4 regions of the Desulfovibrio simplex genome follow, and region 4 is predicted to be linked to each of the others. Evidence: riboswitches for the same ligand, from Rfam matches in the RefSeq annotation. Region 4 holds a riboswitch; each other region holds the start of a gene.
What was found. A riboswitch is a leader RNA that binds a small molecule or an ion and turns the genes downstream of it on or off. The one in region 4 is predicted to bind cobalamin.
Positions count from the first base shown of each region.

Region 1: linked by a shared signal. The riboswitch ahead of ACZ5DH_RS07915 (FecCD family ABC transporter permease) and the one ahead of ACZ5DH_RS12375 (sirohydrochlorin cobaltochelatase) in region 4 are both predicted to bind cobalamin.
Region 2: linked by a shared signal. The riboswitch ahead of metE (5-methyltetrahydropteroyltriglutamate--homocysteine S-methyltransferase) and the one ahead of ACZ5DH_RS12375 (sirohydrochlorin cobaltochelatase) in region 4 are both predicted to bind cobalamin.
Region 3: linked by a shared signal. The riboswitch ahead of ACZ5DH_RS03980 (anaerobic ribonucleoside triphosphate reductase) and the one ahead of ACZ5DH_RS12375 (sirohydrochlorin cobaltochelatase) in region 4 are both predicted to bind cobalamin.

Region 1 covers NZ_AP042377.1:1,938,109-1,943,225, forward strand. The annotation lists gene ACZ5DH_RS07910 (ABC transporter ATP-binding protein) at 1-925, opposite strand, end outside; gene ACZ5DH_RS07915 (FecCD family ABC transporter permease) at 922-2,016, opposite strand; cobalamin riboswitch at 2,425-2,604, opposite strand; gene ACZ5DH_RS07920 (glycosyltransferase family protein) at 2,736-4,355, shown strand; gene ACZ5DH_RS07925 (purine nucleoside phosphorylase YfiH/LACC1 family protein) at 4,467-5,117, opposite strand, start outside.
Region 2 covers NZ_AP042377.1:3,239,541-3,244,657, forward strand. The annotation lists gene metE (5-methyltetrahydropteroyltriglutamate--homocysteine S-methyltransferase) at 1-2,041, opposite strand, end outside; cobalamin riboswitch at 2,258-2,512, opposite strand; gene ACZ5DH_RS13200 (tetratricopeptide repeat protein) at 3,196-5,117, opposite strand, start outside.
Region 3 covers NZ_AP042377.1:961,395-966,511, forward strand. The annotation lists gene ACZ5DH_RS03965 (AAA family ATPase) at 1-479, opposite strand, end outside; gene ACZ5DH_RS03970 (hypothetical protein) at 1,258-1,479, opposite strand; gene ACZ5DH_RS03975 (hypothetical protein) at 1,500-1,709, opposite strand; cobalamin riboswitch at 1,917-2,098, shown strand; gene ACZ5DH_RS03980 (anaerobic ribonucleoside triphosphate reductase) at 2,310-4,565, shown strand; gene nrdD (anaerobic ribonucleoside-triphosphate reductase) at 4,769-4,939, shown strand; gene nrdG (anaerobic ribonucleoside-triphosphate reductase activating protein) at 4,932-5,117, shown strand, end outside.
Region 4 covers NZ_AP042377.1:3,012,234-3,017,350, forward strand. The annotation lists gene ACZ5DH_RS12370 (30S ribosomal protein S1) at 1-738, opposite strand, end outside; cobalamin riboswitch at 915-1,128, shown strand; gene ACZ5DH_RS12375 (sirohydrochlorin cobaltochelatase) at 1,163-2,083, shown strand; gene ACZ5DH_RS12380 (helix-turn-helix transcriptional regulator) at 2,416-3,192, shown strand; gene ACZ5DH_RS12385 (hypothetical protein) at 3,659-3,793, shown strand; gene ACZ5DH_RS12390 (hypothetical protein) at 3,852-4,421, opposite strand; gene ACZ5DH_RS12395 (beta strand repeat-containing protein) at 4,937-5,117, opposite strand, start outside.

The DNA.
Region 1 (5,117 bases), 1.1 Mb from region 4:
CATAAAGGGCACTGAGCTTCTCCTCGGTAAAAACCGCATCCACCGGGCCGTCAAAAACAAGCCTTCCGGCCTTGAGGCCCAACAGTCTCGTGGCATAGATGGCCGCCAGATTACAGTCGTGCACGGCCATGAGCACGCAGGCCCCGGCAGCGCGGCGGCGTTCCAGCAGGTCGAAAAGTCCGGCCATGCGGGCCATATCCAGCCCCGCGGCCAGTTCGTCCAGCAACAGGAGCGGACTTTCCTGCGCCAGGGCGCGGGCCAGAAGCACCCGTTGCAGTTCGCCGCCCGACAGTTCCGCAAGACGGCGCGGAGCCAGCATGGCAGCGCCGCAGGCTTCCAGGGCCTCGTCCACCGCCGCGTAATCCCTGCTGCCGTAACAGCCCAGCCACGAAAGGTGCGGATACCGCCCAAGCAGCGCCATCTGCCGCGCCGTGAGCTCGCGCGGATATTCCCCGCCCTGCGGCACCACAGCCGCCAGCCGCGCGCGCTGGCGCGGCTTCATGTCCACGAGCGACCTGCCCTGAAGAAAAATCTCCCCTTCCTGCGCGTGCAGCACGCCGGAAAGGCTGCGCAACAACGTGGTTTTGCCGCTGCCGTTGGGGCCAAGCAGGGCCAGACATTCACCGCCACGCGCCGCAAAACTCACGCCCTGCAATACCGGCCGCCCCCTGTAGCCGGAGCGCAGGTTGCGCACCTCGAGCATGGGCGGGGTCGCCGTGGCGGACGGGCCGCTGGTGGCGGGCCTGGCTGCGGACGGTGCGGCGGAAAATCTGGCGGGCGGTTCTGCAAACGCCCCAACGGGTTCCGCCACACAACCATCTGCTGACTGCGCAAACTGCCCTGCTGACTCCACCAACTGGCTTGCGGCCTGCTCTGGCTCGGAGCCAGCGGGCGCAATATTGGGCGCGTGCGTTCTCTGCTTCATGGCCGCCTCCGCACCAGCAGGGCAAAAAATGGACCGCCAAGAAGCGCGGTAACCACGCCCACGGGCAGTTCCTGCCCGCCGTCCAGCACACTGCGGGCCAGCACGTCGGCCCATACCAGCAGCACGCCGCCGCCAAAAAACGCTCCGGCCAGCAGGGGGCCGTGACCGCAGCCCAGCACAAGGCGCAGCACATGCGGCACCACCAGTCCCACAAAGCCGATCACTCCGGCAACGGCCACGCACCCCGCCGTCATACAGCTTGCCCCGGCCAGCAGCCAAAGCCGTGCGCGGCCCACATTCAGCCCGAGCTGGGCGGCCTGCTCGTCGCCCAGGGTCAGTACGTCCAGCGCGCGCCAGCCCAAAGCCACAGCCAGCAGACCAGGCACGAACGTTGCCAGCAACAGGGGCAGGCTGTCCCATCCACGCCCCTGAAACGACCCCATAATCCAGAAAACAATGCTGGTTACGGATTCTTCATTGAGCGCCTTGATCAATGCCACCAGCGCCCCCAGAAAGGCCGCCACGGCAATGCCCGCAAGTATGACGCTCTCGCGCCTGAAGCCGCCGTCGCCCCTGCCGAGCCACAAGGCTCCGGCCAGGGCCAGCAGCGCGCCCGCCAGAGCCGCCGGGGCCACCAGAGCCGCCGGTCCCGGCAGGGAAAGATGCACTGCCGCCAAAAGTCCGCTCAGGGCTCTGCCCGCAACGCCGCCAAGGGCAATGGCAATGCTTGCCCCGCACGCCGCGCCCGCCGAAATCCCCAGAGTAAAAGGGTCGGCCAGAGGGTTGCGCAAGACCCCTTGCAGGGCCACACCCGCCACGGCCAAAGCGCCGCCGCACAGGGTCGCAAGGCACACGCGGGCAAGGCGTATCTGCCCCACCACCAGCATGAGCGACGTATCCTGTGGTGGCGCGGCCAGCCCGAGTTGCACCGCCAGAGCGTGAAAAACCTGACCAGCCGCCAGCGGAACCGGGCCGGGCAGACAGGCCAGAGGCAGGGAAACAAGCCACAGCGTCGCCAAAGCCGCGAACGCGGGCCACAGGCGCACGGATGACAACCCGGAGGGAGAGGAGGAATGTGATGTCGCGGTCATGCCCGCCCTTTGAAGACCCAGCGCGGGGCGCATGGGCATAAAAAAGGCCTCTTCCCGCATGAAACAGATGTTGCTTCATGAAGGAAGAGGCCCGTATTTCCTCAGTCCTGCCGACAAAGTCCCGTTGCCGTGGCGGCTCATGCCGCTGCCATGCACCCTGGAGCAGATCAACTTTGAGAATGTACATTCTCAAAGTTCAAGATACGCTCGCCTTGGCGCTTAACCGCGCAAGTAAATGATAGTGCTGTCTTCATTCGTAGCGCTGCTGTCCTGACCCGTAAGACGATTCCGTCAACGGTTCAGGCAAGCCCTGCGGGCAACGACTGAAGCTGCGCGTGCACCTTTGCGGCGGGCGTCTGCTCACGCAATCGCCAGAGCAATTTCAAAGTGAAATTGCTCCAGCCAAAAGCGGGGCCATGGGGCAAGGCAGGTCTTCCGGCTTGGCTCCCTCTCACCGGCCTTCCCGTTTCCAGTGGCACTGCGTGGTGCGAGGTTGGCGAGCCTTACGGCGGCGGGTCCGCTCCCGCATCTAACGGGATTCCCTTTTCAAGCCGGGCAACCCGGCTACCATTGCCGCGCCTACTGTAGGCGGGGGCGGCAGGCCTGTCAATGCCGGGCGGACTCGCCAAAACCGCAGGCCGGGCGGCCTGCGCCATTGTTTTTGTTTTTCCACCGGGCTAGCATGCGCGAACTATCCACCGACGCAGCAAGGAACGTGCATGAATATCGCGTATGACGGTTTTTTTCTCAAAGAAGGTCTGCTGAGCCTGGGACATACGGTGATTGATCTGGCGCCGTACCAGGAAAAAGACGTCACCGATGCACTTGCGGAACTTGATATGCCGGTAGATGTCGTGCTGGTGGAACTTTTTGGCGCGAAAAAACTCCCTGCCGGTCTGCACCGGTGCCAGGCCCGTCTGGCGGCATACTGCATCGACTCAAGCATCAACGCGTTCTGGCTTGAACACGCCTGCAAGGTCTTTGACGACGTCTTCGTGGACCAGATGGAAACCGTATCGACGCTTCGCAAAGCCGGAATCAGGGCTTCGTGGCTGCCGCTCTGCGCCCAGAAGCATGAATTTCGCGCTCCCACCCCGTGCAAAAAGTACGACATCTCCTTTGTGGGGGTCACTACGCCGCAGCGCCTCAAAAGAAGCAACATTCTCAACCTGCTGATGCAGCGCTACAGCGTGCATGTCCGCCAGGACGTCGGCAACAGGGAAATGATTGATATTTTCTCAGAATCCCGAATAGTTCTGAATGAAAACCTTTTTGACGGACTGACCCTGCGCGTTTTCCAGGCCCTGGCCTCAGGCGGCCTGCTGTTCACCGAAGCACGGGGCCGTGGTACGCAACAGCATTTTACAGACGGGCGGCACCTTGTCTGCTACACGCCGCAAACGCTTCTGCCCCTGGCAGACCGCATCCTGAAACAGCCCGAAGCATACGCGCCCATAGCTCTGGCGGGACAAAACCTTTGCCGCAAAAATCACACATCCGAGGCGCGCGCCGCCCAGATGCTGTCCGCTCTTGAAAACAACAGCGCGCGCACCGCGCGGCGTGATGGAGCAGAACGACACTGTAGCGAGGCCAAGGCGCATTGCCTGCGCTGCCTGCGTTTCGGCGGCCATGCTTCACAAGCCGTTCAAAACCTGAAGCAGGCGGCAATACAGGCACAAAGCGGCCTTCCCCACCAGACACGCTTCGCGGCCGAGGCGCTTCGCACCCTGGCAGACATGAACATGCGCCTGGGACGCGCCGCGTCGGCCAAGGAGATATACCATGCCGCGCGCCAGGCGGGTGATGTCGTTCTTGCCGATCTTAAACTGGGTATGGCCCTTCTGGCCGAACATGATGTGGCGCAGGCCAAAGCCTCCGTCATGCAAGCTGTCGCAAATATGCCCAAGGCACGCTTGCTGCGGCACAGGCACATACTGCCCCTGCTGGCCGCAGCTCGTACCGGGGCTGACATGCTTCTGGTTATGGCCCATATCTTCAATGCGCTGGGCAGACGCATGGTCAGCGGATTCTGGAAGCAGATACCGGACCCCTGCCCTGATACGGCCATGGAGCTGGCATACATGTCCTGGAACCTGTCACACAGCCCAGAAAGTATGGACCTTTTGCTGGAGACCGCAGGAGACCTCGCCGGAGAACTGTTGCCCGAGCTGCTGGACGCCGTGCGCAAAGGGTTACTGGAGGACCGCCATATCACACACACGGCGGCCCTCGCCGAATCCTATTACGCTTCGGAAGCAGCGGCCCATTTGCTGTCCGGGCTTAAATGCAGAAGACAGATGGAGGAAACCCGACCCGCCCCCGGCAATGGCGTCGGCTGACCCTTTGACCCGAAGAAAAAGAAGCGCCCTTGGTGTGTCCGCGAACGTGCCGGTGACACCTCCTGGCGCTCCAAAACATCCCGCCAGTCTACGCCGATGCCGGAACACCCATCAGCTTTTCTGAATCCAGATGATGCTGGCCTGGCGGCCCGAAGCCCTGGCGCAACGGTAAGAGAAAAACTGGTCGTTGTTGCTGGCTGTGCAGATATCCAGACCAAAAATATTACGTCCCGGAATACCGGCCTGCGCAAGCTGATGGCGGGTCAATCCCCAAAGATCCATGGTGCGGCTTTCTTCGTCAAACCAGGGCACGAACTGCGGCCCCCATTCCTTGTCAAAATTGATGAATTCCGCCTTGCCGGGGCCAAGACTCGGCCCCCGGACGGCAAAAACGTCCCGCGGCCTGAGGTCGTAGCGCTCGCAAAAGCGCACCACGCCTGTAAGGGGAAAGTCGCAGCGGTTGCCGCGCCAGCCAGCGTGCATGGCCGCCACGTACCTGCCGCTTTTATGCGCCAGCAAAATGGGCTGGCAGTCCGCCGTCTTGATAAGCAGGCCCAGGCCGGGTTCGGCCGTGGCCATGCCGTCTCCCTCTTCCACCGCCACCGCATCGCAGGCCACAGGGGTCGGCTCAAAGGCCATGACGTCGCCGTGCACCTGCTGCAACTCCGCCCAACGGCGCAAACCCCGGGGCTGCAGACCCGCCAGCAGGCTCTCACGGTTGGCCGCCACCAGGGCCGCGTCATCCCCCACACTGAAGGAAAT
Region 2 (5,117 bases), 230 kb from region 4:
GGGTGAAGGCGTCCAGCAGTTCCATGCCGCTGCGGCTGGATTCGATGCTGATGACATCGGCATCCATGCGCGCGATGGCGGGCAGGATGGCGTTGAACTCGCTGTAGCACATGTGGGTATGCAGCTGTGTGCGGTCCTCAACGCCTGTGGACGCCAGAAGAAAGGCGTCCACCGCCCATTGCAGGTACACGGCGGCCTCGGCGGCGGTAAGGGGCATGCCCTCGCGCAGGGCGGCTTCGTCGATCTGGATGATGTGTATGCCTGCCGCCTCGAGGTCGGTCACCTCATCACGGATGGCCAGGGCGATCTGGCGGCAGACCTCGCTGCGGGGCAGATCGTCGCGCACAAAGCTCCAGCAGAGGATGGTCACGGGCCCGGTGAGCATGCCCTTGACGGGCTTTTGCGTCAGGGACTGGGCATAGCGCGCCCATGCCACGGTCATGGGCGCTTTGCGGTACACATCACCATAGATGACGGGCGGCTTGACGCAGCGGCTGCCATAGCTCTGCACCCAGCCGTTGCGCGTAAAGCAGAACCCGCCCAGCTGCTGCCCAAAGTACTCCACCATATCGTTGCGCTCGGCCTCGCCGTGCACGAGAACGTCCAGACCAAGCTCCTCCTGCTTTTTGATGCAGGAGGCAATCTCCGCCTTGATGGCGGTTTCGTAGTCAGCCTGGGTCATTTGCCCGCGCTTGAAGGCCAGCCGAGTTTTACGGATATGGTCTGTCTGCGGAAAAGAACCGATGGTGGTGGTGGGCAGAAGCGGCAAACGCAGCCATGCCTGGGCCTGTTTTCGTTCGGCGAACGGGGATTTGCGGGCCAGCATGGCCGGGGTCACGGCGGCGGCGCGCTCACGCACCGCTGCCTGAACCGTGTCGGCATGGGCTTGAGCCTCGGCCAGCACAGCGGCGTTGGCTGCCAGAATGTCCGCGCCCTGTCCCTGGGCGATGGCCTTGAGGTCCGCCAGTTCCCCGCATTTTTGCACGGCAAAGGCCATGCGGTTCTTGATGTGTGCAGGAAGTCCGGTTTCTTCCGCAAGGTCCACGGGGCTGTGCAAAAGCGAGCAGGAAGAGGCCAGAAGAACCCGGTCCGCGCCAAGGGCGCTCACGGCGCGGGCTATGAGGTGGGCAGCCTGCGTGTAGTCGGTCTTCCAGATATTGCGTCCGTTGACCAGTCCGAGCGACAGGGCCATGTGATCGGGCAGGGCGGCGAGCACGGCGTCCAGCTGGCCGGGGCCGCGCACAAGGTCAATATGCAGGGCCGCGCAGCCGCTGTTTGCAGCCAGGGCAAGGTGCTGGTCCAGCGGGCCGAAGTAGGTCGCCAGCAAAAGCCTGGCTGACCCGGCGCGGGCCGCCGCCGCATTGAGCGTTGCATACGCTTCGGCAAAGCGCGCAGCGGCGGGAGCGGGCAACAGTTCGGTGCAGAGCACGGGTTCTTCAATCTGCACGCAGCCGCAGAGGGGAACCAGCTGTTCCAGCAGCGCCGTATAGGTTGCCAGCACCTCGTTCAGGCGCGTCCACGGATCTGCGCCGTTCTGGCCCTTGGCCAGGGCCAGCCAGGTGAAGGGGCCTATGATGGCGGCCTTGGGCGTGAAGCCTTTGGCGGCGGCGCGCCGGGTGGCTTCCAGCACGGGGTGTTCGCCGGGCGTCCATACGGCGTCGGCTTCAATTTCCGGCACAAGGTAGTGGTAGTTGGTGTCAAACCACTTGGTCATCTCCATGGCCGGAATGTTGCGTGAGGCGTCGCCGCGCGCCAGAGCGAAATAGCGCGTCAGGGCATCCTTGCCGCAGTGGGCAAAGCGGGCAGGCACGGCCCCAAGCATGAGGCTTGTGTCCAGCATGCGGTCATAGAAGGAAAAATCGCCCGTGGTCACGTAGCTCAAGCCAGCCTCGCTCTGGATAGCCCAATGGGATTCCTGAAGCTGGTGCGCTGTGCCGGTGAGATCCTGGGCGGAAGTGTCGCCACGCCAGAAAGATTCGAGAGCCTGTTTCAGCTCACGCTGCCTGCCCATGGAGGGAAAGCCGAGAATGTGGGTACGCATGGTTGCTCCTTTCATATGGTGTTGAAAGGGCAGTCTTTTTCACGCTAGAGCTTTTATACCTGAAATGGCGTGCGACCTGCCGGTCTTGCCGCCACTTCACAATACGGATGCAATCCGTACCGACGTGCGGCATCACCATGCCGCACGGCTCTGGCCGGGCGCAACAACGCCTGACCGGGCACTTGCCTGAACGCGAGACAGTACTGCCTTGCCGCCGGATGGCGGCAGGTGATGAGGCGTCTCCTGGCTTCCGGCCCCTGCGCGTTTGTCGTTGCGCGTGGCCGTACCTTCCCGTCCCCGGAGCAGACCGATGTTGCGGCATTCCCAACATTTTGACGGCCTGGTCGATGAACAGTGGCACGGCGCGGGTTTGTGCCGGTTACAGTGGCGCGTCCGCAACGGATTTTCACCGTTTTCCGTTTTTCATCACAATATCTAGATAAATTGATATATAACAGCGGCCACAGTGTCAAGCGCAGACAGGGCAAAAAATGATGACGGTTAATACTCGTAGCCGGCAGAGCAGGATAGCTTTGAGCTTGTGAGGTGTCTTAGAGCAGATTAACTTTGAAATGCTTCACATTTCAAAGTTTTCATTCAGCCGGAAAATGCGATTTGCGGTAGCCGTTAGCGGGTCTTTGCCGCTTACGGATAACCAATGCTGTCTTTGCGGCAGCCGTAGCTTCCTTCGTCGCAACGGCTAAAGCTCGGCTGAACCCACGCCACGTTGTGGCGCGCTGCACTTTCGTGCAGCGTTAGAGCATTCACACTTTTTCAAAGTTAAAATGCCCTAGACCAGATTAACTTTGAGAATGGACATTCTCAAAGTTTAAGACACGCATGCTTCGGCGCTTAACAGCGCAAATAAATAGCGGTGCTGTCTTCATCCGTAAGCCCTGCGGGCAACGGCTGAAGCTGCGCTTACGCCTTCGCTGCGGGCGCCTGCTCACGCAGTCGCCAGAGCAATTTCAAAATGAAAATGCTCTAAAAGCGCAGTTTCAGCATCCCTTGGCCAGGGCAGCCCTGCAGCAGACTGAAATACCAATAAGAGTTTTAGGGGGTGGGGGCGTGGGGGAGGAGACCCTTTTACAAAAGGGTCCCTCCCCCACAAAGTATTTCAGCACAAAGCATTCCCAAAATAAAATGCTCTGCGTTTAGTCCTGGCGGGTGAGGTGATAGACGGCGGGAATCATGTACATGAGGCTCATGGTCTGGCGCGTTGGCTCATACCGCGTGGCCACAACAACGGAGCCGAGGTTCCAGAGGTGGTCGTCGTCGCTTTCTCCGGCGGAGGGCGCGCCGAAGCGTTCACTGACCATGCGCACGATGGTCTGTGCCGTGGCCTTGTCCGGCACGGCGTACTCCAGTTCCACAAAACCCAGGGGGGAGGGGCGGCCGGGTCCGTAGCAAAAGGCCGCCTGCCGCGCGCCGGGCACAAGCGCGCCGGGCGTGTAGGTGTCGCAGATATAGGCATCGTCCTGGCGGGATGCGCGCATGCCCGCCTTGGCGAGCGCATCGCGCATGGCGGGCCGGGTGGCGGTGTCCAGGCGCAGCCCGAAAAGCACGGCGCCGGGACGTGAGGCGGAAGGCCCGGCCATGTCTTCCAGTTCCTTCATGGCGTGGATGGACCCGCGCATGGCAGCCGCATAGAGCAGAAGGGTGGCGCGCGCCTGATTTTTTTCCACCCCCTGGCCTGTGCGGTAAAGATGGCCGAGGCGGGCCAGGGCGTCGGTCTGCTGCTGCGCCGCCGCACGACTGTACCAGGCAGCGGCCGCCTTGTGGTCTTGCTGTACGCCGTGCCCGCTCTCATACATGAGGCCGAGATTGTACTGGGCCTCGGGTTGTCCCTGCCGGGCTGCGAGGTCAAACCAGCGGGCGGCTTCTTCGGGGTTGGCGTCAATGGCGCGCCCCTGTTCCAGCATGCGCCCGTAGTTGCTCATGCCGGAAGGGTTCCCCGCTGAAGCGGAGCGGGCAAACCAGTAGAGCGCGCGCCCTTCGTCCAGGTCCACGCCCTGGCCGAGGTCAAAAAGCACCCCAAGGTTGTTCATGGCCTGGCCGTCGCCGCTCTCCGCCATCTGCTGCCAGATGGCGTGAGCCCGGGCGTAGTCGCCCTTCTGATAGGCCTCATTGGCCTGAGCCTCAGGGCTGCCGGGGGTAACTGAACTTTCCGGTTTTTCCCCCTTCCTGGTTGTTTCGTGCCCGTCATTTGTGGGGACGTGGGGCGCGGAAGCAGCCTCTGGCGTTTTGGGGGCATGCGCCGCAGGAGCCGCCTCTTTTTTATTGTCGGCGGCCTTGGCGCGCGGCGCGCGCTGCGTAGCCTGGCGTCCCCGTTCCTGCCGCTGGCGTTCACGCTCCTGATTCAACTGCTGCTGGCGCAACTGGGCTTCCGGCGACTGGGGCTGCAGGCCGTCAGCAGCGGGATTTCTGGGACTGGCGGGAGCGTGCGCGGCAGGTGTTGGGGCCACAGGCGCGGGCGGCGGCACAGGCATTGGCGAAAGGGTCGGGGCCTGCCCAGGAGCGGCAGGAGCCGTACCTGAATGGCCGTTGCTCTTTTGCCCTGGCTGGCCGCCTTGTTGTTGCAGCGTGGCCGCTTCAGCTTCTGAGAGTTGGCCGCCAAAAAGAAATCCCATTATTTCGCGCCCTCTGGCGGGCTGGCCATTTTCTGCTGGCTGGGCGCTGCCCGCCCAACCCGGCCTTTGCCCGCCGCCGGGAGCTTGCAGGGCCGGAGCCTGCACCGTGGGAGCCTGTACCGTGGGAGCTTGAACAACAGGCGCCTGAACTGTGGGCACCGTGACGGTGGGCTCGGTGTTGGTCGGTGTGGGAATGGAGGCCGCCGCAGCCAGAGCCGTGCGTGGCGTCATGCCTCCCAAGGCGGCTGCGCAGAGGAGAAAGCCCCCCAGCGCAAGGGCGCGCAGACAAGAGATGGCCAGGGCTGAAGCGCTTGGAACGGCGGCGCGCAGGGCAGAAGCGCCCGGAATTGCCGCATCCTGAAGAGAAGTGCGCGGAGGAGCGGTACGCGGGGCTGAGGTTCCCGAAACAGTTGCGCCCCTTTGGGCTGCAGGCACGTCAGAACCGC
Region 3 (5,117 bases), 1.8 Mb from region 4:
TCACAAAGCCTTATACTTGAAGAGTTGACATCAAGTATGCCCATGTCTGAAAGCTGTGATATTGTGTCTTTGCAAACAGTTGCCGTAATATCCAACATGTAGCTTAGTGTGCGCCGAGCATCGAAAGACTGAATATGCAGGGTGTCTTCAAAATAGTTTTCTGCTGCCCTGAAATTTCCTGTCAAAAATGCAAGGGAGCACAGTTTCATGGCATCGTTGCTCAAACCAAAAAACTTTTGGATTTTTTGCAGCGGTCTGGCACATGATTTCAGCGAATCATCACTGGGAAAATGGTCAGAAATAAACGACTGCAGGCACAGTTTGAACTGCGCTTGAAACCATGCGTTGTCTTCTGCAAATTCTTCCAGCGTGTCATCAAGGCGTTTTTCAGGAACAGTTTGTAGCTCCGCCACAGCGTGACGGAGGCTGGTATGCATACGACTGCGGTTAGTGTAGGCAGCCATCTGTTTTTGAAGCATGGGGGGCAGGCCTTTCAGGCCATTGGCGCACCAGCGCAGGCAGGAGAAAAAATGGCTGTCCAGCGAAATGGGAAGCTCAAGAAGCCTGAAAAGCCATTGACTGGCCTGAGCCTTGCCCAAAGCTGCTTCGGGAGACACCAGAACGCTGGGAGCTGGGCGTCCTATTCTAAACGGTCTGCGCATAATTCTCTCCTTGATTTCCCTCATTATGCGCTTTTACCGTTTCAGATTTTATAAACTGTTTTCAGGTTATTTTTTGTGGCTCCAAAAACAGGCCATGGCTTTTGACGTGCGTGCCCTATACTGCCCCCAGTAACAAGGCAGCCAAGGTGGTTTTCTTCCAGCCCTGAAGGAAAATTGAAACGCCGGACCTGGGGCCGTAAAAGTAAAGCCCGCATTGTGCTTGAAGGGGCGCAGGGTCGCTCTGTGGCAAGCCTTTGCAGTGAGTATCAAACCACTCAGAGCATGTACTACCGCTGACGAATTACGTTTTTGGCCAATGCGCGACAGCAGGCATCGCACGGGCATTCACCATAGAATAATCCGAAAGGAAACGCGGTCACTGAACGGACAATGCGCACGATTAAGGAAGAACTTTTCTGGCTGTGCGAATGGCGCAGCCTGGAGCATCCTGACAACGCGTTTTCTGACGGGGCAGAACTCGTCACACCACGTACCTGCACTCGGCGCCTGGTGGAAGACCTCACAATGCGTGCATCGGCAGGCTGGTGAAAACCGGAAGGATTCTCCCTCAAAAGCCGTTTGATTTATGGGGGCATTACAGGGTGGCGTGACCTGCGGCCTCGGGTTGGGAGAGAGGCATGGAGACTCTTTGCGCGGGGTGGGCGTGGGCGTTCGTCCTGCTTGGTTCCGGGCGTGTGGATGTGGAGGCGTCGCGCACAGGGGCGGGCGTGACCTGCGGGTACGCGCCGGGTGGGGGCGGGCGTCCGTCCTCGACAAGTGCGGACATGCCCATGTTTATGCGGTAGGGCAGGATCATTTTTTGCCTGTAAATTTCATTTATTCTGCTGAATTAATTGAGTAGTGGAAATTGATTTTTTGCTTCTTGGTAATATTTCTTAAAAAAATATGGCCCGGTAAAAATGGCAAATGGTGCGGTTTTCCAGAGGTCGCATCTGCAAATCCGCAGTTGCCAAGGGTTTGATCAGCCTTGAAATCATCAGGGCAGTGCGCTAGATTGTAGCCCGCACCAAGGGAGTCATCAGCCAAACATGTAAGGCTGCGGAACTTTCAATGGCGGTTCCGGCAGTGTATTTTTCGGGCAGGGTATAGCTCGCGCCCAACACTTTTTTGCGGCCTTTTTTTGGACCTGAGCGAACACTTTATAATAAAATTTATCAATAAAAATTGAACTGTTCCTACGAGACTAGGAAGTCTTTTTTGCTTACCCCGATTGACATGATGCAGTTCTTTTGAGATTTTCTAGACATTGAAAGCGCCCTATGGGCTTAATAGAGAATCCCGTGAAAAACGGGAGCGGACCCGCCGCCGTAAGCCGTACAAACGCCGCCTTTCTTCATGCGCCACTGGGGCAATGCCCTGGGAAGGCCGAAAGGCGGTCGGCAAGCCGGAAGACCTGCTTTCAACAAAACACCCAACGGCTGTCGGGTATACCCCTGTACAGTCAAGATACGGATTGTCGGCACGGGGCCTTTGCCGGCCAATCCTTTGCGGGAACGATCTGTTCCCGGCTACAGGCTTGCCCCTGGGTTTACTTACCGCCCCATATGTTACCGGTGTCCCCTTCGTTCGTTTTGCGAACGGACTTTTTCACAGTTGTTTTCACAGTTCTTATGGGAGTCTTTCTCCATGCCCGCCAGCATCACCAAGCGCGATGGCACGGCAGTGCCTTTCGATTCCGTCAAGATTCTCAACGCCATTACCAAGGCCAATCAGGCCGTTGGCGGTGAGGATATGTCCCCTACAGACCTTTTGTTTGTCACTGAAAAAGTGTGCAAAAAACTGGATGCCCGCGGCCTCAAGCACGTTGAGGAAATTCAGGATCTTGTTGAAGAAACGCTGATCCAGTACGACTACGCCAAGACGGCCAAGGCCTACATCCTGTACCGCGCCGAGCATACGAAAATCCGCAACGCGGAATCGTATCTCATGGATATCTATAAAAAACTTACGTATTCCCCGGCCATTCACGAAGACATCAAGCGCGAAAACGCCAATATTGACGGCGACACCGCCATGGGCACCATGCTCAAGTACGGATCCGAGGGGTCCAAGTACTTTATTGACAACTACATTCTGCCCAAGGATGCCTCGGCCGCGCATATCAATGGCGACATCCATATCCATGATAAAGATTTCTACATGCTCACGGAAACGTGCTGCCAGATAGACCTTATCCCACTGTTTAAAAACGGTTTTTCCACCGGGCACGGGTATCTGCGCGAGCCCAACGCCATTGAAAGCTATTCGGCCCTGGCCTGCATAGCCATTCAGGCCAACCAGAATGAAATGCACGGCGGTCAGAGTGTGCCGCACTTCGACTTTGCCATGGCCGAGGGCGTCATTAAAACGTACCGCAAGGAATACGAAAGGGCCTTTACCTCCTTTGTACGTATTGCCATGCATATGAAAGCCCGGGATGCAGCGGTTTTTACCGAAAAACTGCTGGCCAGCGTTGACCTGTGCCCGCGCCTTGGCAATATGGAAGAATTTGGCCGCAAGCTGGATCAGGTCGCCTCTGCGGAACAGAAAGCCATGGTGGGCGAAGCCCATGCCTATGCCGCCGAAGAAGCCCTGAAATATACCGAGCGCCGCACCTATCAGGCCATGGAAGCTCTTATCCACAACCTGAACACCATGAACTCGCGCGCAGGGGCACAGGTGCCTTTCAGTTCCATCAACTATGGCACTGACACCTCCGCCGAAGGGCGCATGGTGGCCAAAAATCTGCTCAAGGCCACCAAGGCGGGCCTTGGTAACGGGGAAACATCCATCTTTCCCGTGCAGATTTTCAAGGTGAAGTCCGGGGTCAATTACAACAAGGAAGATCCCAACTACGACCTTTTTCAGTTGGCCATTGAGGTTTCAGCCATGCGGCTGTTCCCGAACTTCAGCTTCCTTGATGCTCCGTTCAACCTGCAGTACTACAAACCGGGCGACTACAACAGCGAAGTGGCCTATATGGGCTGCCGTACACGGGTTCTCGGCAACGTCTATGACAAGGACAGGCAGGTGACCTGCGGACGCGGCAACCTGAGCTTTACCTCGGTCAACCTCCCCCGGTTGGGCCTTGAGGCCCACGGCGACGTCAAAAAATTCTTTGCCCTGCTGGACGACAGGATCGATCTGGTTTTTCGCCAGCTTTTGCACCGGCTCAAAATTCAGAGCTCCAAAAAGGTGCGCAACTATCCCTTCCTCATGGGCGAGGGCATCTGGCTTGACTCCGAAAAGCTGGACTGGGACGACAGCATTGAAGAAGTCCTGAAGCACGGTACGCTCAGCATGGGCTTCATCGGCCTGGCTGAAGCCCTCATATCTCTGCTTGGCAAGCATCACGGCGAAAGTGAAGAGTCCCAGAAGCTCGGCCTTGAGATCATCAGCCATATGCGCAAGCGCTGCGATGACGAGTCGGAAAAGTCCGGCCTGAACTTCTCGCTTATCGCCACCCCGGCGGAAAGCCTCAGCGGTCGCTTTGTCTCTCTGGATAAAGCCAAGTTCGGCAGCATTCCCGGCATTACGGACAAGGATTACTATACCAACTCCTTCCATGTGCCTGTGTACTGCCCTATCAAGGCATTTAGAAAAATCGAGATTGAGGCCCCATACCATGCGCTGACCAACGCGGGGCATATCACCTATGTGGAACTGGATGGCGATACCTGCAAAAACCCTGAAGCCTTTGAAAGCATCATCCGCTTCATGCACGATCAGGGTGTGGGCTACGGATCGGTCAACCATCCGCTTGATCGTGACCCCCTGTGCGGATATGTGGGCGTCATCAATGACTGCTGCCCGCGCTGCGGCCGCAGGGAAGGCGAAGGCGTCAGCCCTGAGCGTCTTGATGAACTGCGCAAAAAGTATCCCCATATTCCCAAATGGAGCTAGGGCCATTCGCCCTGAAGCCGCTCCGGCGACTGCGCGTGTGAACGTCCGCCACTGGAATGCCCGAGTCGGAGCGCGGTCGCAAAACTTTGAGGGTGCATACTCTCAAAACTGAAAAGGTTCATGTTGTTTGCTGCTATGGCGGCCGCCCCGGCGGCCCGCCTGAACCTCATACTTATTATTCATTACGTGCAAGGAGAAAGTCTATGTTGATGAAATCGCGTTTGTTTGACGAAGTGAAACCCGCGCAGAAATTGGTGGGCCAGGGCATGACTTTTGAACGCACCCGCCGTATCACCGGCTATCTTGTGGGTACGCTGGACCGCTTCAACAATGCCAAACGCGCTGAGGAGCGTGACAGGGTCAAGCATGCCTAACGATGCGTCTTTGCAGCCCATGCGCCTGTCCGGCATTGTGGAGGAATCCATAGTGGACGGGCCGGGGTTGCGATACGTGCTGTTTACCCAGGGTTGCCCGCACCGCTGCAAGGGGTGCCACAATCCGCAGACCCACAGCTTTGAGGGCGGTTTTCTTTTTTCAGCAGAAGAGGCGCTC
Region 4 (5,117 bases):
GATCATTTCCTTGGGATGACGGATGCGCTTCCAGCTCATATCGGTGATGTGCAGCAGGCCGTCGAGGCCGCCCAGGTCGACGAACACGCCGTATTCGGTGATGTTCTTGGCCTTGCCCTGCACAGTCTGGTTTTCTTCGAGGGTGCGCAGCAGATCCTGGCGCTTGGAATCGCGTTCTTCTTCAAGCAGCACGCGGCGCGAAACAATGACATTGCTGCGGCGGCGGTTGATCTTGAGCACGCGGAATTCGAACTCCTGGTTGACCAGGGCGTCCATGTCCGGCACGGGACGCAGATCCACATGAGAACCGGGCAAAAATGCCTCGACTCCGCCGATGTCCACGGTGTAGCCGCCCTTGATGCGGCGTACGATGTGGCCCGTGATGACCCTGTTGTTTTCCTGCACGTCTTCGAGCTGGTCGAAAACCTGCATGCGTTTGGCCTTTTCAAAAGAAAGGGTAATGGTGCCGTCGTTTTCGTTCTTGCGAACAACGTACACGTCCACCTTGTCGCCCACGGAAACGACCATGTTGCCGGCGGCATCGCGAAATTCAGCCGCGGGAATCTGCCCCTCGGACTTGAAGTTCACGTCCACCAGTACATTGTCTTCGTCCACGCGAACGATTTCGCCCTTGGTGATAGAGCCTTCTTCAAGGTCGCCAAAATCGGAAGTGAGGTAGTTTTCGAGAGCACTCTCGAAATTCATTTCGGTTTCGTGCCCGGTTTCCAAGCCTGCCATATGTCCAGCCTCCAAACATGATTTCCCTTTTTTAAAGAGAGGTCGCATATGTAGCAGAAATTTGCCGGAAGAACAAGGAAAAATACGCCCGAAACGGCCAAGAAAGCCGCGCTGCAGCCCCGGTGCGGACCCACATGTGGCGGCTGGCGCAACCTCCCGCCCTCCTTGACATTTGGCGCTCCCTGTTGTCCTGTGGTCTTTTGGCGGGGAATTTCGTGCAAGTCGAAAACAGTCGCGCTGCGGTAAGAGGGGACAAGGTTTCTTTTCGCCTGCTCAGGAAGGGCGGCGTTTGACAGCCAATCGCGCAAGCGGTGAAGGCGAAACCAAGGCGCTGGCCGTGCGGCCACACAGCCCTCAAGTCCGAACACCCGCCGGGGCCAAAGCCCTTTTGCGAACCTTTCAACGCGAAATTGAGGAGGTTGCCATGCCGCGCACCCTGTCACACGTCGGGCTTCGCCCGCTGCTTTTCGTCCTGCTGCTGCTCGCGGCGCTTGCCGTGCACGGCACAAGCTACGCCGCAGACGCCGCTGCCCCCAAGGAAGGCATCCTGCTGGTAGCTTTCGGCACCAGTGTTCCCGAAGCCCAGCCCGCCTTCAAGGCTGTGGATGCGGAATTCAAAAAAGCCTTTCCCGGCGCGCCTGTGGTCTGGGCCTACACATCGCAGATCATTCGCAAAAAGCTGGCCGAACAGGGGCATCCTGTGGGCGGCATCAGCGACGGCATGGCCCAGCTTGCCAAGGACGGCGTAAAGGTCGTGCGCGTGCAGTCCCTGCATGTTCTGGCCGGTGAAGAATTTACCGCCCTTGAAAGGGCCGTGCTGCTTGACGTGAGCAAGAACCCCGGCCGTTTTGAGGCCGTTTTTATGGGCCGCCCCATGCTTGAGTCCAAGCCTGACGCCCAGGAACTTCTGGCCGCCATTCTGGCCGACACCAAAAGCCAACGCGGCAAAAACACCGCCCTTGTGCTCATGGGCCACGGCCAGAGCCATGGCCGCGCAGACCTGGCCTTTGAAGGCGTGCGCGCTGTTTTCACGGCCACTGACAAAAACATCCACATGGCCACGGTGGAAGGCGCGCGCAGCTTTGAAGACCTGCTCAAGGAGCTCAAGGCCGCCAAGGTCAAGCACGTTGTGATCGCACCCCTCATGCTGGTGGCGGGCGACCATGCCCGCAACGACCTTGCAGGCGATGAGGACGACTCCTGGGCTACCCAGCTCAAAAAGGCCGGCATCAAGGTTGACACCCACCTCAAAGGCCTTGGCGAAACCCCCGGCGCTGCCGCCATCCTTGTGCGCCACGCCAAGGAAAGCGCCGACGACCTGACCAAGGAACCCAGAAAGCCGTAAACGCCGCCTGATAAAACGCCTTTTCCCGGACGGCACGATGGGCCGCACTGCCGCACCGATCAGGAAAAAGCTTTTGGCGCATATCACTCAAGAGCCACCCGCCGCACGGGTGGCTCTTGTTTTGCCCGCCGCCCTTTTTTCCGGGGCCTGCGGCAGTCCGCCCGAAAATTCCCCGGACACGCCGATGCATACTACGTATCACCGATTTTTATCGTTTTTTTGTGGAGTCGGGGGGTACACAATACTGTCTTTTTCATGTAGCCTGCATAAAATTCTATAGCAAAACACTGCTGTCGGACATGGTGGGCAGCTGTGATCCACGGGAGGCCCGCATGCCCAAGCAAAGTCGCAAGATCTCTCCACCGCGGCCCGCAGCCGCCCCCCGCCGCAGCGCCAGAAGCGCCCGCGTCTATTCGCCGGATGTGGAAAAAATCAACTGCCGCGTGGCGGAAGCCCAGGCCATCTTTGCCAACGCCAAACGCATGGCCGGTATGGTGGCCCGTACCCTGGGCCCTTTTTGCGAAGTGGCGGTACACGACTTCAACGACCTTGAGCACTCCATCATCCACATCGAAGGTTCCCTTACCGGGCGCAATGTGGGCGCTCCGGCCACCAATATGGTCACCAAGGCGTGGCGTCAGGGCGGCGACAATGTGCAGGACATCATAGCCTATGCCGCCACAACGCCTTCAGGACAGACGCTCAAATCGTCCATCAGTTTTTTGCGCACCAGTGCGGGTGAGGTTATAGGGGCTGTGTGCATACACTTTGACCTGACGGATCTGGAACGCTTTCAGGGCGTGCTGCACGCCTTGCTGCGCTTTGAAAACGCCCCGGGCAAGGAGATGAGCGAGGCTTTTCCCTCCTGCCTTGGCGAAACCAGCGACGCCATCATCGAGACGGCCATACGGCGGGCGGGCAAACACCCCGCCACCATGACGCGGGAAGAAAAACTCAACTTTGTGCGCATCATGGATGAAGAAGGGGCTTTTCTCATCAAGGGGATGGTGCAGTATCTGGCCAAGGCCATGCGCGTGTCCATTTACACCGTGTACAACTACATGCGGCAGGTCAAGGTCGACGCCAGCCGCGACACGTCGACAAACTGAAACATCGTGCCGTTGTCAGAGCATCGTCCCAATGGGTGAAGCCGCCCGCTCCGGCGCGCGACCGTGCAGGGGCGGAGACGTTGTGATGGAAGATTTGCCGTGACGGTGTGCGGTGTCGCTACGTGGGGAATGCTCGCGGGCAATTTGCACAGGTGGAATGTGCGGGGCAATTGCACAGGCACAATGTGCAGACATTTTTTCAGAGAACCTTCGCAGGCAATTCTCGCAGACTCTTCTCAGACAAGCTGTGCAGGCACTGTGTGTGCGGCACTATTTGCGGGTGCAGTGCGCGGAGACGCCGCGCGTGCGCAAAAAGCAGGCCCGCGTTGTGTTCCGGGTTGCGCTTCCTGCCTAGAGCATTTTCACTTTGAAATTGCTCTGGCGACTGCGTGAGCAGGCGCCCGCAGCGAAGGCGTAAGCGCAGCTTCAGCCGTTGCCCGCAGGGCTTACGGATGCTTAAAGCGTTGTGACGCAGGAAACTACGCTTGAAGACAGCATGCGTAACGACACGGTTTGTCCCTTACAATCGCTGTCGCCATCCGTAAGCCCTGCGGGCAACGGCTGCCGCGAAGACAGCACCGCTATTTATTTGCGCTGTTAAGCGCCGAAGCATGCGTGTCTTAAACTTTGAGAATGTCCATTCTCAAAGTTAATCTGGTCTAGGTGGTCAGTATAAGGGCCAGTATGCCCCCCTGCACAGCAAGGGCCACGGCAAGGGCCAGACATTTTACGCCGCGTCCGGGCCCGGTGGGGACGCATCCCGCAAACAGCGCCCATACGCCCTGGAGAATGCGCTTGAGCGGCCACACCTGCGCCAGCGCCAGCCAGCACAGGCCCGCCCAGGTAAAATAGCGGATTTCGCCTATGGCCCAGAAACGCTCCAGCACCACGCCCATGTCGATCTGGTTGGCGCTGTAGGCGTCGCCTATGCCCTCCACGAGGTCCAGAACCGCAGCCTCGCTGAAAACAATGCCCACGGCCGCAAACAGCCCCATCAGGACCACCAGCAACATAAAAAGCAGCCAGAACGTACGTAGCTGCCACAAGGCATGCCCCGCTGCCACAACGTCCTGACGCGCCAGGGCCACGCGTCGCGCCACAAAGGCGCATGGAAGCACAGGCAGAGGCAGCAGCCCGAGTATGGGCAGCCACAGGGCAAACGCGCCGCCAGCCAGACAGATATATCCGGCCAGGAACGGCCAGGGTTTCAGCTTGTTGCCTGTGGGCATGGCGTCTCCCCTAAAAAATTGTTCGTGCAACGGACCACGCTGTCACATAATTGCATGCCGCCACTTCGCGGGCAAGAGCCCGGTGGGGAGTGACATGATATTCCTGTCCGAGCGTTTGCATTGACAACGGAACCTCCAGCTGCGTGAGCAGACGCCCGACGTAAGAGCGCAAACGCTTATACCCCACACAGTTACGCATCGTAACAGGCGCGCCGTACCCTTTAAACGTGTACCGTGCCAAAGGCAATCCTCTCCAGAACGCAAAAAACCGCCGCCCCGGATGTACCGGAGCGACGGTTGTCATGACGCCAGGGCGGCAGTTGTCCTTGAGGGCGGTAACCTTTGCGATGGCGTGACGCCTGTAAGACGCTGCCGCCGGCCCCCGTTTCCAACCAGGAAATACCTTGGGCTGCAAGAGTGTTAGGGGTTGGGGGCGTGGGGGAGGGACCCTTTTGCAAAGGGTCCCTCCCCCACCAAGCCTTTCCCCTCACAAAACACTTCAAAGCGCCGTTACCCTAGCCGCCGAACTCGGAGTGTATCTGATGCTGCGCCGCCAGCGTGCTCATATCATCGCTCGCACTGTCGGAGTGCGCATCCTGGCTGAGGGTAGAAGCGTCACCGCCAGAATTTCCGGATCCGCCGTCGTGATCGCCGTGTCCTGAAAGCCCCGCCTCACGGTAGCCATCGGGCAAATCG